One region of the Mongoliitalea sp. genome, then DNA from elsewhere that is predicted to be linked to it. Evidence: riboswitches for the same ligand, from Rfam matches in the RefSeq annotation. Region 1 holds a riboswitch; the other holds the start of a gene.

Region 1 (7,937 bases):
TGGATGAGAATGACGCACTTAAAGAGCATACCTGTAGAGGTAAAGCCATGGTCAACCGTTCGGAAGCACAGATGCTGATGCCAGTAAAGGTAGGTGATTATACAGATTTTTACAGTAGTATTGAACATGCAACCAACGTAGGAACTATGTTCCGTGACCCAAATAATGCATTGCTTCCTAATTGGAAACATTTGCCTGTGGGTTATCATGGTCGTGCATCTTCAATTATTCCATCAGGAGTACCTATTCATAGACCAAAGGGACAATACAAAGATCCCAACATGGAGAAACCTGAGTTTGGCCCAAGCAGACGATTGGATTTTGAATTGGAAATGGCCTTTATCGTTGGGAAAACCACCAAAATGGGAGATTCAGTCGCAACCGACCAAGCGGAAGACCATATTTTTGGAATGGTTTTATTCAATGATTGGTCTGCAAGAGATATTCAGGCTTGGGAGTACGTGCCATTAGGTCCATTCTTAGGTAAAAGTTTTGCATCCAGCATTTCTCCTTGGGTGGTGACGATGGAGGCATTAGAGCCTTTCCGAGTTAAAGGCCCAGAGCAAGATGTTCCAGTTTTACCATATTTAACCTGTGAATCTGATCACGCTTTTGATATTCAATTAGAAGTTTTTATCCAGCCGGAAGAAAGTTCTGCAAGTAAAGTGTGTACTTCTAATTTTAAGTACATGTATTGGAATATTGCCCAGCAATTGGCTCATCATACCATCAACGGTTGTAATGTGAATGTAGGAGATATGATGGCATCAGGAACGATTTCTGGATCAACCCCGGATAGTTTTGGTTCTATGCTGGAACTCGCTTGGAAAGGAACCAAACCATTAATCTTAGAAGATGGTGCTGAGCGGAAATTTATTGAAGATGGAGATACCGTCATCATGAAAGGTTTCTGTGAAAAAGATGGTGTACGCATAGGCTTTGGTGAAGTCGCCTCTAAAGTTCTGCCAGCTAAATAATTGTTGTTTTTAACTTGCGAATAGTTTAACTTCAAAAGAGTATCTTTTCTCAAAACCTGAGAATGGATGCTCTTTTGTTTATATGCTGATTTGGAAACTTCCATTGCTGTTAAATTTCGAACGGGAGAAAAATAATTAACTAAATTTTTTGTTTCTGATTATTTTATGTTCAGTTTTGGAAATTAAATTCCCTGACACAACATGAAAAGACTGTTTATTATTGCCTGTTTTTCTATAGTATTGACATTCAATGCTCAGGCGCAACAACAAGGTGGAACCCAAGCATTTTATGCTGAATTGGGCGGTGCCGGTTTGGCTTATTCCTTCAATTATGATTTCCGATTTGATAAAGATGATATCAACTCTTGGGGCATGCGGATTGGTGCCGGTGGATGGGCTAGAAGAGACAGAGGTTGGGGTAATACTTCCGAAGGTCTCTTAACGATGCCTGTCATGTTGAACAAGCTCTATGGTAGGGATACACATTTTTTTGAAATGGGTTTTGGTACAACCTTTATTTATTACAGAGATCGTTGGGAAGATTGGAATGGGGGACCTACTACAACTTACAAAGAATTCGATTTCATTCTTCCTTCAGGAAATACACCGGCATTTATGGGAGTTTTGAACTTAGGCTATCGTAGAATTCCTGTGGATGGGGGATTTACCTTCCGAGCGAATCTTACCCCAATTTTCAACCATAATGGATTTTGGCCACTATGGGTAGGTGTAGGTTTTGGCTACGCTTTCTAAACAGATTCAATAATAATTTTAACTTTGCGCTTTATCCTATTAAACCTACAGATGCATGAAGGCAATTAATCCGACTGAAGCACAAGCTTGGAAAAAATTAACTAAACTTTCTCAAGAGTTTGGTACTGTTCAAATAAAAGACTTATTCGCTGATACTGATCGGTTTCAGAAATATTCCATTCAATTGGAGGATATTTTAGTAGACTATTCCAAAAACCGGGTCACTGATGAGGTGAGGAATCAATTAGTGAACCTTGCTTCGGAATGTGGCTTGCAAGAAGCAGTTGAAGCGATGTTTACCGGTCAGCCAATAAATGGAACTGAAGGCCGGGCAGTTTTGCATACAGCACTTAGAAATCGTTCAAATGCTCCCGTATTTGTTGATGGTGAGGATGTCATGCCTGCTATCAATAAGGTCTTGGCTCAAATGAAATCTTTTGCAGATCAAATTCAGCAAGGAAGGTGGTTGGGCTTTACCGGTAAACCAATCAAACATTTGGTCAACATCGGTATTGGGGGATCTGATTTAGGTCCAGTGATGGTGACTGAGGCCCTAAAACCGTATCAGCATCCGGACTTATCGATCTATTTTGTTTCAAATGTAGATGGTACGCATATAGCCGAAACTTTGAAGCAAGTAGATCCAGAGACTACCTTGTTTTTTATTGCTTCCAAGACTTTCACTACTCAAGAAACTATGACCAATGCCCACTCGGCAAGACGTTGGTTTTTAGAGCATGCAAAGGATGAGGCTGCGGTTGCGAAGCACTTTGTGGCTTTATCTACCAATGCCCAGGCTGTTGCAGCTTTTGGGATTGATACGGCAAATATGTTTGCTTTCTGGGATTGGGTAGGAGGAAGGTATTCCTTATGGTCTGCTATCGGTTTACCGATTGCCTGTGCGATAGGCTATGACAACTTTGAGGCACTGCTTTCCGGAGCTCATAGCATAGACAAGCATTTTAGGGAAGCTAAATTTGAAAAAAATATTCCTGTTTTATTGGCATTGATAGGTTTATGGAATACCAATTTCTTGGGTGCAACATCCGAGGCCATCTTGCCTTATGATCAGTATTTACATCGTTTTGCGGCCTATTTTCAGCAAGGAAATATGGAATCCAATGGTAAATATGTAACCCGTGATGGTGGAAAGGTTTCTTATGCAACTGGTCCGATCATCTGGGGTGAGCCAGGAACGAATGGGCAGCATGCTTTTTATCAGTTAATCCATCAAGGCACTCATTTGATTCCTTGCGATTTCATTGCACCTGCGATTTCTCATAACCCTGTGAGTGATCATCATACCAAATTACTATCCAACTTCTTTGCCCAAACAGAGGCCTTGATGAATGGCAAGTCTTTAGCAGAAGTGAAAGCGGAGATGCAGCAAGCGGGTAAGTCATCAGAGGCCATTGAAAAAATTGCTCCGCATCGCGTTTTTGAAGGAAATAGACCAACGAATTCTATCTTGGTTAAAAAGATTACTCCATATACGCTAGGTCAATTGATTGCTATGTATGAGCACAAGATATTTGTGCAAGGAGTCATTTGGAATATTTATAGCTTTGATCAGTGGGGTGTTGAATTGGGTAAAGTCTTGGCTAATGCCATTCTTCCTGAACTGGAATCAGAGGAAGCAGTCAGCAGTCATGATGCATCTACCAATGGGTTGATTAATGCATATAAATCCTTCAGAAAAGAAGCTTAAGAGTTGGTATCATATTTACAAATGAAAAGCCTAGGGGATTAGAAAGACTTCTAGGCTTTTTTGACGCTTCTCTGCTTCTAAAAATTTGTAATTTCGTGAAAAAGATAAATAGGGATTTGCAACCCCACTAGTGCTTTCGTATTTAAAATCACTCCGAAAACCTAAACACTCGCATAAATCTTGGTTGCTCACTCATGAGAATATCCATGTAATGAAGCTGGGGTTGACCATCTTTTAATACAGTAAATCCTATTCTGCTTTGAGGAGGAAAAGAAGATAAACAAGAAACGCAGGAAAAATCAATAGAGTCTACACAACTTTTACAAATCATCCACTCCATGAGTCGATCAATAACCTCTTGTTCAGATAGATTGGAAGGCAAGCTTCCTAAAAAGGCATTGACGGGAATGGCTATTTTTTCAAAATCTTCTTGTATTAAAGGGTTACAGAATGCAGCATCTAAGGTACAGGTAAATGTATCTTCACTTTCAAACAGCTGGCATGAACTGATAAACAAAAAACAGAGTGAGAGTAGAAATGAGATTTGATTTTTCATTTTTCACAGTTTGATTATAGCTAATACGCATAGCATTGACATAACGCCACAAGCATGACCGAAAATCTCATGAATTAACTACATGAATTCCACAAATGGGGATTACAAATCCCCATCATCTACTGTCCGAGATTTATAATCTCGGACAGCGGGCAGAGTGTAATCTTTTTTATCACACGCCCCTGTTATACCGCCTTAGGCATATATCCATTTATTTCGCAAAGCATATATCACTATCTACTCCTAAAAATCTATCTAGCTCAATATCCCTATCTCGATTTCTCCAAGGCCCGCTCTATATCAGCGATAATATCATCTTGATGTTCCAAACCTACCGAAATCCTTACCAGGCCATCAGTAATACTCACAAGGGCGCGTTCCTCAGGGCTTAATTTACTATGGGTGGTGGAGGCTGGGTGAGTTACGATACTTCTGCTATCTCCAAGGTTAGGGGTAATGGAAATCATCTGCAACTGATCAATGAAGCGCTGGGCTCGTGTCAGTCCACCATGAAGGTTAAGGGTGATAATTCCACCTCCCAGTTTCATTTGTTTTTGTGCCAGCTCGTATTGGGGATGTGTTTTCAAGAACGGATACTTAACAAATTCCACGTCTTTGCTATCTTGGAAATAGGTAGCAACTGCCAGTGCATTGCTACAATGCCTGTCCATTCTTACCGCTAAGGTTTCCATGCTTTTTGCCAACACCCAGGCATTGAAAGGAGACATAGATGGTCCCGTGTGTCTTGTGAAGTAAGTGACTTCATCCATTAGTTCCTTGGTACCTAAGATAAGTCCTCCCAATACTCTTCCTTGACCATCGATGAATTTGGTGGCGGAATGGGTTACTATATGTGCACCCCACTTGGCAGGTTGCTGTAGGTAAGGCGTAGCAAAGCAGTTATCGACTACCAAAATCAGGCTATGGGCAGCAGCAAATTTCCCGACCCATTCCAAATCAATGATCTCCAAACCAGGATTGGAAGGTGTTTCCAAAAAAAGCATCTTGGTGTTTGGTTGAACCAAGCGATCCCAATTTTTATAGTCTGATATATCTCCATAGGTGGAGGTAATTCCCCATTTTGGAAAAATGCGTGTCAGTAATTGATGCGTAGAACCAAATAAGGAGCGCGCAGCCAAAATATGATCTCCTTGCTGTAAGATGGAGGCAATTGAACCAAACATGGCAGCCATGCCCGAAGCAGTAGCAATACCTGCTTCTGTACCTTCAGCTACGCATACTTTATGAATCAATTCTGCGGTATTCGGATTGGAGTAGCGGGAGTAGATATTTCCATCGATTTCATCAGCAAACATCTGTCTGGCTTCTTCTGCATTTTCAAAAGTGAAGGAAGATGTCAAAGCAATAGGAGTGGAGTGCTCTCGCTGATGAGGATTTCCGGGGATGTTTCTGATAGCGTTGGTTTCGAAATTAGCCATATATGTTAGATTAATCTGTTTCTTGATTGATTATGAATAGTATAAAAATGCCGTTGCCAGATTTTTTGAATCCAGTAAATAAGAGCTTGATAGTGTGATAAATGGAAATAGATAATTGAATAGTTAACAGAAAAAATCAAAGACGAATATGGTCGTCTGAGGAAAGTATATTGAAGAAAGGAAATAGTTACGTACATAGTTGCCAATTTATAGTCCCCATTTGGGCAGGTTTTGGCACCTTTTCCTTCGCTTGGAGTGGTTGCCAGAGGGTCAATGAGCCTGTTCTCTCGCCTCTTCTTTATAAATCAGATAAAGAATCTGTCACAAAGAAAAATACACAAACGCAGAAAAGCAAATTTTGTAAAATCTACTGCTACGGTGATTCTTCATTGTGACAGCTATTGTTGAAACAAATTAATCTTTATTGGACGGAATATCCCGATTACTTCCCCCTTCTCGTTCGCCAACTTCTACTACCTCATAAATGACATATTTGGAAGCTCCTCTCCATGGAAGTGCATTGAGGTATTCCTTGTAGCGCACTTCTACAAATCGACCGCTTGCCCGCTCGAGTTGATTGGCTACATTATCCCCTTGTGCGCTAAAGCGGAATTCATTGCTTTGAAGTGCGCCGGCAGTGGGACTTTGGAAGCCTTCTTGTACCAATCTACCCTCCCAAGTTTTGAATACAAAGCCTTTTTTCTCGAAATAATTGAGTGTGCCACCCTTGACTCCTTCGCCAAAAACGAAGAAATATCTCCAATAAATCAATGCTGCAAGCACTAAGATGAGGATAGGAATGCTGATTTTTAAAAATTTTGCCATGTGTGTGTTGATGAATTTTAACTAAAAGTAAGAAAAGCTCTGTGGATTTTCTACTTTTTGTAAACAATTCCTCAGAAGAACTATTGTTACAGTATGCAACTCTTTCACGCTTCACCACAAGAAAATTTATTGCCTGTACAAGGAGAGGCATATTACTATCACGAATTCTTTACTGGCGACCAATCAGCTTATTTTTGGGAGAAGCTTTTGAATGAAATAGCCTGGAAACAAGAGCCTATTTGGATGTTTGGGAAGCAGGTGATGCAACCTCGATTAACCGCCCTATACGGAGACCCTTCCAAACCTTATGGGTATTCGGGTATAGAAATGACTCCAGTGGCATGGACAGATTTTTTGATTGACATAAAGAATGCGGTAGAACAGGAAGCTGGAGAAAAATTCACTCACGTATTGCTCAACTACTACCGAAATGGTGCAGATAGTATGGGATGGCATCGGGATAATGAAAAGGTGCTGGGTGGAAATCCTACCATTGCGTCGGTAAGCTTTGGTGCATCCCGTGCATTTCAATTAAGACACTACGAAAACAAACAGCTCAAAAAGTCAATTGAGCTGGAAAATGGCTCTTTACTCTTGATGAAAGGGGAGTGTCAACACTTTTGGGAGCATCAAATCCCCAAAACCAAAAAGGTCTTGGGGGGAAGGATTAATTTGACATTCCGGAAATTAATTTACTAGCCATTTGTAACTGCCATAGCCTTCTTTTTCCATTTCGGCCAATGGGATAAACTTCATAGCAGCAGAGTTCATACAATAGCGTAAACTGGTTGGGTTAGGACCGTCATTGAACACATGTCCCAAATGAGAATCTCCCAGTTTACTTCTTACTTCCACACGCATCATGCCATAGGAAATATCGGTTGGCTTATCTATCAGGCGGGCATCTATTGGTTTGGTAAAGGATGGCCATCCGGAATAACTCTCATACTTATCTGTACTACTGAATAGTGGGGCACCTGAAACAATGCAGACATAAATGCCTTTTTCTTTATTGTCGTTGTACTGATTGTTCCAGGCACGTTCGGTGGCCTCATGCATCGTAACATCGTATTGTAGCTTGGTCAAGCGCTTTTTCAACTCTGCATCACTAGGCTTTTTATACTGATCTGCCAGATTCACTGGCCAATGTTTGGCGATGAATGCATCTCTGCCTGAGCCTCTTCTATAGGCATAATATTCTCCTGGCTCTTTTTTGTAATAATCCTGATGATACTCCTCAGCTTCGTAGAAGTTGGTAAATTTGATTACAGGAGTAACAATGGGTTTATCAAAGATTTTTGCTTGGTCCAAGGCTTTGATCGCTTTTTCAGCTACTTCTTTTTGGGTTTTGTCATGGTAGAAAATAGCAGAGGAGTACTGAAAACCTCTGTCATAAAATGAACCCCCTTCATCCGTTGGATCAAATTGCTGAAAGAAGATATCTACCAATTCCGAGTAAGAAATTACATCCGGGTTAAAAGTGATTTGAACAGACTCCCGATGAGAGGTTTTACCGGATGATACATCAGAATAGCTTGGATTTTTTTCTTTTCCACCGGCATAGCCGGAAATGACACTGATGACCCCATCAATTCCTTCAAACGGTGCTTCTATACACCAAAAGCAACCACCTGCGAATGTAGCAAGTGATCGACTATTAGAGAGTGTAGCAGCATCGG
Region 2 (7,937 bases), on a different contig from region 1:
TTTGTACTGATACGTATCCTCACCTGTGATTTCTATATAGTTTTTTACAAAATAAACCAAGTTTCCATCGGGGCTGATTTGATGATTACTCGTGGAGATAATGTTTGTAAGATCTGTAATCAGCACCTTATCGTTCACTTGTCCTGTAGCTATGTGTACCAAACAGACCCACAGGTAGAGAATCAGAGATTTACGAAGATTTGAATAATTCATGCATGAATTTATTTAAATAATTGAATAGTTATTCGGCAATATTTTGCTAAATTACTGCTAAATCACCGTGATTCAGCCCCCTTTATGCCAAGGATATGACCGTATTTAAAAAAACCGATCCGACAGAGTCGTATTTTTTATCTAGTGAAGCAGAACTTTCATTCTTAAGAGGAGTGATGAGAAGAAGTTTGGATATGATTGCCATTTTGGATAAAGATGGTGTGTACAAATACATTAGTCCTGCCGTGATAGATATTTTAGGCTATCAGCCAAGTCAAATAATCGGCAAATCTTTCCGGGAATTTGTATCCAAAGGCTCCATCGAGATCGATGAAGAAGTATTTGACCTTTTGTTAGCATCCAAAGAGCAAATGACTGTTGATTTTTGGATGCGAAAGGCGGATGGTCGCAAAATTTTGCTCGAAAACCTAGTGATTAATTTATTGGATGACCCCAATATCCAAGGTATTCTTTTCAATGGTCGAGATATTACGGATTTATTTTCTGCGAAGAAATCCCTAGAGAAGAAGTATAAAGTAGAAACCTTACTGGCGGATCTTTCAGCTAAGTTTGTGAATTCAGTTTATGAAAATTTAGATGGGGCTTTTCATGAAGCGCTCGAAAAACTTACCACTTTCTTTGGTGCTGAGAAGGGGTTTATTTATCGTTCGAGGTTTCGGGATGAACAGTTGGAACTCGTGTATCAATGGGAAATAAGTTTAGGACAACTTCAGCAAAACCTTTGTATAAATACTGTTAAGGATTTTTTTAAAACGCATGATTCAGATGGATTGGTGTTTATAGAAGCTGGTCAAAGTACCGATACTTTGGAAATAATTTTCCCCTATATATTTGGCAGTGCCAATGCTCGCAATTGCTTGTTTCTTCCTTTTTATGCGGGGAATGATTTCGCAGGTTTTTTTGGGGTAAGTAGTTTCAATAATCAAGAATTATGGACAGCGAAAGATTTATCAGCCCTTAAGCAGTTAGGGGATATTTTTTCTGGTGCTTTTGTCAACCGTGCCATTAAAAAGCGGTTGGATAGGAATGAAAATTTGTTGCTAAATACAGAAAAAATCGCAAAATCAGGCTCTTGGCGCTATAGTTTCAACCAGAATAAAATCATTGTTACCCCGGGTTTTTGTGAGCTCTTTGAGATCAGTACTCCTGATTTAGCCCTATCGCTTAAAGAGGCTTTAAAGTTGATCCAAGCTCAAGATCGCAGTATCTTAATTCAGAAAATCAGAAAAACACTTCAAACTGGTAGCAGAGAAGCGGGAGAATTGCTTATTCAAACAGATCAGGGGAATAAAAAATTTATATTCTTTAGTATTCAGACCAAGTCTGATATGGAATACAAAGGTCCCGAACTATATGGTTACATGACGGATGTGACCGATATGAAAAAGAGTAGGGAAGAGATTATTAGGAGTCAAGAGCGTTACCGATTACTTGCCTCTAATATTCCCAATACAAACGTTTTTTTAATTGATAGGAATTTTAGGTATGTGGTATCAGAAGGAACACTCTTTGAAAATTGGAAGGTGAAAGCGAAAGATTTTGAGGGAAAGTTATTATCGCAAGTACATACCCGCAATCTTAACCAAATCAAACCTTTGGTTGAGACAGTCATCTATCACGGAGAAATTGTCGAGTCTGTGTTAGTTTTCAAAAAGAGACATCATCAAATCATCATTCGGCCGATCATATATGGAGAAAAAGTAGAATATGCTTTTGGTATTGTACGGGATATTGAAGATGAGTACACCGCTCGTGAGCAGTTGATGAAAAGTGAGGAGAAGTTTAGAACCTTGGTAGAGGATAGTACAGAAATCATTTTCTCATTGAAGCCTGATCTAACCATTACTTATCTATCACCCAATATAGAACAGTACTTAGGTTTTGAAGCAGCTAAAGTGATTGGCTCCAAATTGACAGAGTACATGCATCCTAACGATCTTGAGGCATTTGAGGAGTTTTTGAGACTAGATGAACATTTTTTGTCTAAAAATCAGTTTTTGGAGTTTAAGTTAAGAACGAAAGATGATTCTTATAAGACTTTTGCTTCAAATGGTAAATTGATTTACAGTAGTGATGGGGTTTTTTTGTACAATGGCATTGCACGGGATGTCACCAAGCTACGGGAAGCACAAAAGGAATTGATTTTGGCAAAAGAGCGTGCCGAAATGGCGGCCAACGCCAAAACACAGTTTCTTTCTATCATGAGTCATGAAATCCGCACCCCAATGAATGCAGTGATTGGATTGACTCACTTGTTGATAGAAGAAAATCCTAGACCAGACCAACTGGAGAATCTCAAAACCTTACAGTTTTCGGCAGAAAATTTACTGGGTCTGATTAATGATATTTTGGATTTCAATAAAATGGAGTCCGGTAAGTTGGAAATTGAGAGCATTCCCATTGATATCAAAAATTTAATCAATCGATTGATTTCCTCCTATAAATTTCAGGCAAGAGAAAAAGACATTCAGATCATATTTGATTTTGACCAACAGATACCCAATAATTTACTTGGAGATCCAGTTAGGTTCACTCAGATTATCAATAACTTATTGTCCAATGCTATTAAATTTACAGAATCTGGTTTTATAAAAGTGGTTGTAAAGCGTAAAAGACAACATATAAACGGTGTCCTACTGGATTTTACTATACAAGATACAGGGATCGGTATTCCGGAAGATAAAATTCAAGATATATTCAATGCATTTACCCAAGCTAGCACAGAGACTACCCGGAAGTTTGGAGGTACAGGTTTGGGACTCGCTATTGTTAAAAAACTAATCCAGTTGTTTGGTAGTGAAATTCACGTCCATAGCCAAGTAAATAAAGGAACCACGATTAATTTTGCCATCAAATTTGCAACATCCCAAGCTGAAAGTAACACCTCGCAAACCCCTATTCAGGAATTAAAGGATAATTTAAGGGAGGCCCGTGTGTTGATTGCGGAGGATAATGTGGTCAATCAGTTAATGATTCGAAAATTTATGCAAAAATGGGGTGTAAGAAATTTCACCATTGTCAATGACGGGCAGGAAGCTATCGAAGTTTTGGCGGATGAAAAATTTGATTTATTGATTTTAGATCTTCAAATGCCTCGAAAGGATGGCTTAGATGTTGCCCGTTTTATTCGTTCTCATGAAGATCAGCATATAAAGGACTTGCCACTCATTGCCATGACTGCTTCACCATGGGAAGAAATTCAGGAAAAATTTGAGGAGTTGAAGATGAATGAATACGTACCCAAACCGTTTAATCCAGATCATATGTATGCAAAGCTTATCAAGTTGTTACAACATAATTTGAGTAATTTTTGATGATTGCATCACATTAGCTGTATTTTTGACATCAAATTCTCACTAATGAAAAAAATAGCTGGACTTCTGATTAGCCTTTTATTTTTCCAAGACTTACATGCGCAGTCTTCAATGACGAATAGATCTACTTTTTATGGTACTATTGGTACCACAGGAGCAAATTTGCGGGAGTTTAACAATTTATTGGCAGACAAAGGATTAAGTCCAATGCGAAAAGGGTACACCAATTTTACCCTTGGATATATGGCCCGTTTTAATGATTTTATTTTGGGAATGGAACTGATCCAAAGTTCTGGTCCTCGATCAGATTTCGATGATTACAGGATTGGTTACCGTACATCTCGAGCCATGTTGAATGTTGGCTTTGCATTTACAGAAGAAGGTAGATTTCAGTTGATACACTACATGGCAGTAGGGGCCGGATATTTGAACTTTCAGATGTTACGTCCGGATGAACCTGCAACATTTAGTCAATTTATGGACAATCCTCGTCAAGGATATATTTTGCGAGATGGAAACGTACAGCAAAACAGTCTCAATATGACTGGATTTTTGACGGAGTTTGGATTTCAGATGGCGTATGATTTGCCTATCCCGGGACGGAGTGAAGCATTGGAATTGATTGCTAAATTTGGTTATTCTTTTTCACCGTTTGAAGATTCTTGGAAGTTGAATGGCATAAGTTTCAGCTCTATTCAAAGTGGAGCTTTCCTAAGGTTAGGAGCAGGTATCTCCATACCAGATCACAATTACTTTTACAAAGACGCTGATATTGGGGTTCATTTTTTTGGGAGCATGAATTTTACATCACCGACAGCATTAAATGAACGATTAGCTGAGAAAGGATACAATACCTTTTCAGGAAGGCCAAATAACTGGGGGTTGAAAATCATGGGATATAGTAAGGATTGGCTTTACGGTATTGATTTGTATAACCTTGGAATGAGTGGGCAGGCCTCTGAGCAGTTGGAGCATACGCTCAATTCTGTTCGATTATATGCTAATTTAGGGAAGAAATTTTTCGAGTTTAAAAATCTTGAGATGGGCGTACTTGGAGGTCTCGGATATGGGAATTTGAGATATACTTTGTATAATCCCAACAAGCCTGATTTTCCAGCCTTATTTGAAGAGCCCGATTTTGATGGCCGCCTAACAGGACGAGGTTTGATGGTCAAGCCTGAGGTTTATGTGGGCTATGGTCTTCCTCTTGCCTTGGGTAAATTCTTCAAAGTTTTCACAGCAGTACATGCAGGCTATGAACAGCCGCTGGGAGCTTACAGGTTAGGAGACTTGGGAATGGCATCTTACATGAGCAACCCGTATGTGCAAGTGAGTTTGGGTATTCGGCCTTAATCTTCAATTTCTACGATCAGTTCGATTTCTACTGCAAAGCCTAATGGAAGGGAGTTCATACCTACAGCCGACCTTGCGTGTTTTCCCTTTTCACCAAAAACTCCTACCATCAAATCAGAAAATCCATTGATCACTTGTGGATGTTGGGTAAAATCATCCTCACAATGAACCATTCCCAAGACTTTAACGATTTGTTTGACCTTATTGAGACTACCAAGTTCTGCTTTGAGCACTGCTAATTGTGCGATAGCTGTTAATCTTGCGGCTTCTTTGCCTTCGTCTATGCTCAGGTCTTTTCCAACTTTTCCAAGTATATATCCTCCTTCTGGAAGTTGTGGTCCTTTACCCGCCAAGAACAAGAGATTCCCCGAGCGGACTACATGGACATAATTGGCAATTGGATTGGAGATTTCGGGAAGCGCAATTCCTAATTCTTCAAGTCTTGCATCTGCATCCCAAGCAGTGATTTCTTGTTGTTGAAGTTCAGATCCATTGCTTGAGTGTTCCTTAACAGGCTGGCAAGCAAAAATGAGTAAAAGCAGAAGGGATCGATAATTCATACAGGTTTTTTTGTTTACAATTTACACAAGTTTCATCCTTGATTTTGATGTTTTTGATGATAAAGAGCGAATATTTTGCAAAAAAGCCCAATAATTCCACCTTTTGTCTGTAAATTTGAGCTTGCTTATCGAGAAAGACCGAGGGATGGGCCCTACGACGTCTTAGCAACCTGAATGCAAGGTGCTAATTCCCCTTCCGGAAATGCCGGAAAAAGATGAGCGGTTGATTCAACTTTTATCTTCCGGTTCTGCTCGTATAAGCTTTTTAATAACGATTATGAAAAATAGAACGGAACAATTAATAGCACTCGCACAGCAAAAAGTTTTAATTTTGGATGGAGCCATGGGCACCATGATTCAGCGGTATAAACTTTCAGAAGAAGACTTCAGGACTGCAGAGCTAGCCAATCACCCGAGACCTTTAAAAGGGAATAATGACTTACTGTCGCTTTCGCGTCCGGACATCATTAAGGCTATTCATGCTGCTTATTTTGAAGCGGGTGCTGACATTATTGAAACCAATACATTCTCGGGGACTTCTATTGCTCAGGAAGATTATGGATTGCAGCATTTGGCTTATGATATCAATTTCTTCTCAGCCAAAATTGCACGAGAAGTAGCAGATGAGTTTACGGCAAAAAACCCGGAAAGAACTAGATTTGTGGCGGGTGCTTTAGGCCCAACCAATCGGACTGCTTCAATTTCCCCCGATGTGAATGACCCTGGTTATAGAGCGATAAACTTTGATCAGTTAGTGGCTGCTTATGAAGAGCAAGTGAAAGGCTTGTTGGATGGAGGTGCTGATATTTTATTGGTTGAGACAATTTTTGATACTTTGAATGCTAAAGCAGCTCTTTTTGCTATACAAGAGGTTTTTGAACAAAGGAATATTCCTTTGAATCCAGAAGAAGGAGGTGTTCCTGTAATGATTTCAGGGACGATTACAGATGCATCTGGTAGAACCCTTTCAGGGCAAACCACAGAGGCTTTCTTGATCTCCGTTTCCCACGTACCGCTTTTCTCAGTAGGATTAAATTGCGCTTTGGGAGCTAAAGAGTTGAGGCCGTACTTGAAAGTTTTGGCTGAAAATGCGCCTTTCTTAGTGTCCGCTTATCCGAATGCAGGTTTGCCCAATGAATTTGGTCAATATGACCAAGGAGCCTCAGAGATGGCTGATCAAATAGAAGTTTTCTTAAAGGAAGGATATGTCAATATATTGGGCGGTTGTTGTGGTACCACACCTGACCATATTCGTGCAATTGCTGAAATTGCCGGGAAATATACCCCAAGAATTAAAGAATTTGAAGTGAGTAGCGATGAGTAAAATACGTCATAGTGAAGTGTTGAAGTTATCTGGTTTGGAGCCTTTGGTTTTCACTCCAGAAATCAATTTTGTCAATGTTGGAGAACGGACCAATGTGACAGGATCGAAAAAATTTGCACGATTGATCTTAAATGGTCAATACGATGAAGCACTCGATGTGGCTTTGGATCAGGTAAGGGGAGGAGCACAGGTCTTGGATGTGTGCATGGATGAAGGGATGTTGGATGGAGTGGCTGCCATGACAAGATTTTTGAATTTGATAGCTTCAGAACCAGAGATTAGCCGGATTCCAATCATGATAGACTCTTCCCGTTGGGAGATTATCGTGGCTGGATTGAAATGCGTGCAGGGTAAAAGCATCGTCAATTCCATCAGTTTGAAGAATGGGGAAGAGGAGTTTATTCATCAGGCTAAAACCATTAAAAAATTTGGAGCAGCGGTGGTGATAATGGCCTTCGATGAGCAAGGTCAGGCAGATACCTATGAGCGAAGGATAGAGATCTGCAAGCGTAGTTATGACATCTTGGTAGATGTGGTAAAATTCAATCCACATGACATTATTTTCGACCCGAATATCTTTCCTGTTGCTACTGGGATGGAAGAGCATCGCAGAAATGCGTTGGATTTCTTTTTGGCTACCCAATGGATCAAACAAAACCTTCCTGGAGCTAAAGTAAGTGGAGGGGTGAGTAATGTCAGTTTTTCTTTCCGTGGAAATGACCGCGTACGAGAAGCTATGCATGCGGCATTTTTGTACCATGCCATCAAGCATGGAATGGATATGGGGATTGTCAATCCTACCATGTTGGAAGTATATGATGATATTCCGAAAGATCTCTTGGATAAAGTGGAGGATGTATTGTTCGACAGGCACGAAGGAGCGACAGAGGCTTTGCTGGAATTTGCCGAGACCGTCAAGTCTTCGGGTAAAAAAGAGGTAATCAACGAAGCTTGGCGATCGGATGCTGTTGAAAAGAGGATTGAGCATGCACTTGTGAAAGGGATTATAGACTTTGTCATTGAGGACACGGAAGAAGCCCGATTGAACTATCAAAATCCTTTGAAAGTCATCGAGGGTCCTTTGATGGATGGGATGAATGTGGTGGGAGACTTGTTTGGTGAAGGCAAAATGTTTTTGCCCCAAGTAGTCAA

What was found. Region 1 has a riboswitch for S-adenosylmethionine ahead of ACXIUD_RS14810 (trans-sulfuration enzyme family protein). Riboswitches for the same ligand answer to the same signal wherever they lie in the genome.
Region 2: another riboswitch for S-adenosylmethionine. It lies ahead of ACXIUD_RS02765 (homocysteine S-methyltransferase family protein); the one in region 1 lies ahead of ACXIUD_RS14810 (trans-sulfuration enzyme family protein).

Annotation. Positions count from the first base shown of each region.
Region 1 covers NZ_JBSZCK010000040.1:144,203-152,139, forward strand. The annotation lists gene fahA (fumarylacetoacetase) at 1-977, shown strand, start outside; gene ACXIUD_RS14795 (hypothetical protein) at 1,179-1,730, shown strand; gene pgi (glucose-6-phosphate isomerase) at 1,786-3,438, shown strand; gene ACXIUD_RS14805 (hypothetical protein) at 3,587-3,994, opposite strand; gene ACXIUD_RS14810 (trans-sulfuration enzyme family protein) at 4,264-5,433, opposite strand; SAM riboswitch class I at 5,638-5,740, opposite strand; gene ACXIUD_RS14815 (hypothetical protein) at 5,848-6,258, opposite strand; gene ACXIUD_RS14820 (alpha-ketoglutarate-dependent dioxygenase AlkB family protein) at 6,352-6,957, shown strand; gene msrB (peptide-methionine (R)-S-oxide reductase MsrB) at 6,946-7,937, opposite strand, start outside.
Region 2 covers NZ_JBSZCK010000011.1:125,251-133,187, reverse strand. The annotation lists gene ACXIUD_RS02785 (prolyl oligopeptidase family serine peptidase) at 1-213, opposite strand, end outside; gene ACXIUD_RS02780 (PAS domain S-box protein) at 309-3,548, shown strand; gene ACXIUD_RS02775 (hypothetical protein) at 3,594-4,901, shown strand; gene ACXIUD_RS02770 (RidA family protein) at 4,898-5,461, opposite strand; SAM riboswitch class I at 5,584-5,683, shown strand; gene ACXIUD_RS02765 (homocysteine S-methyltransferase family protein) at 5,739-6,785, shown strand; gene metH (methionine synthase) at 6,778-7,937, shown strand, end outside.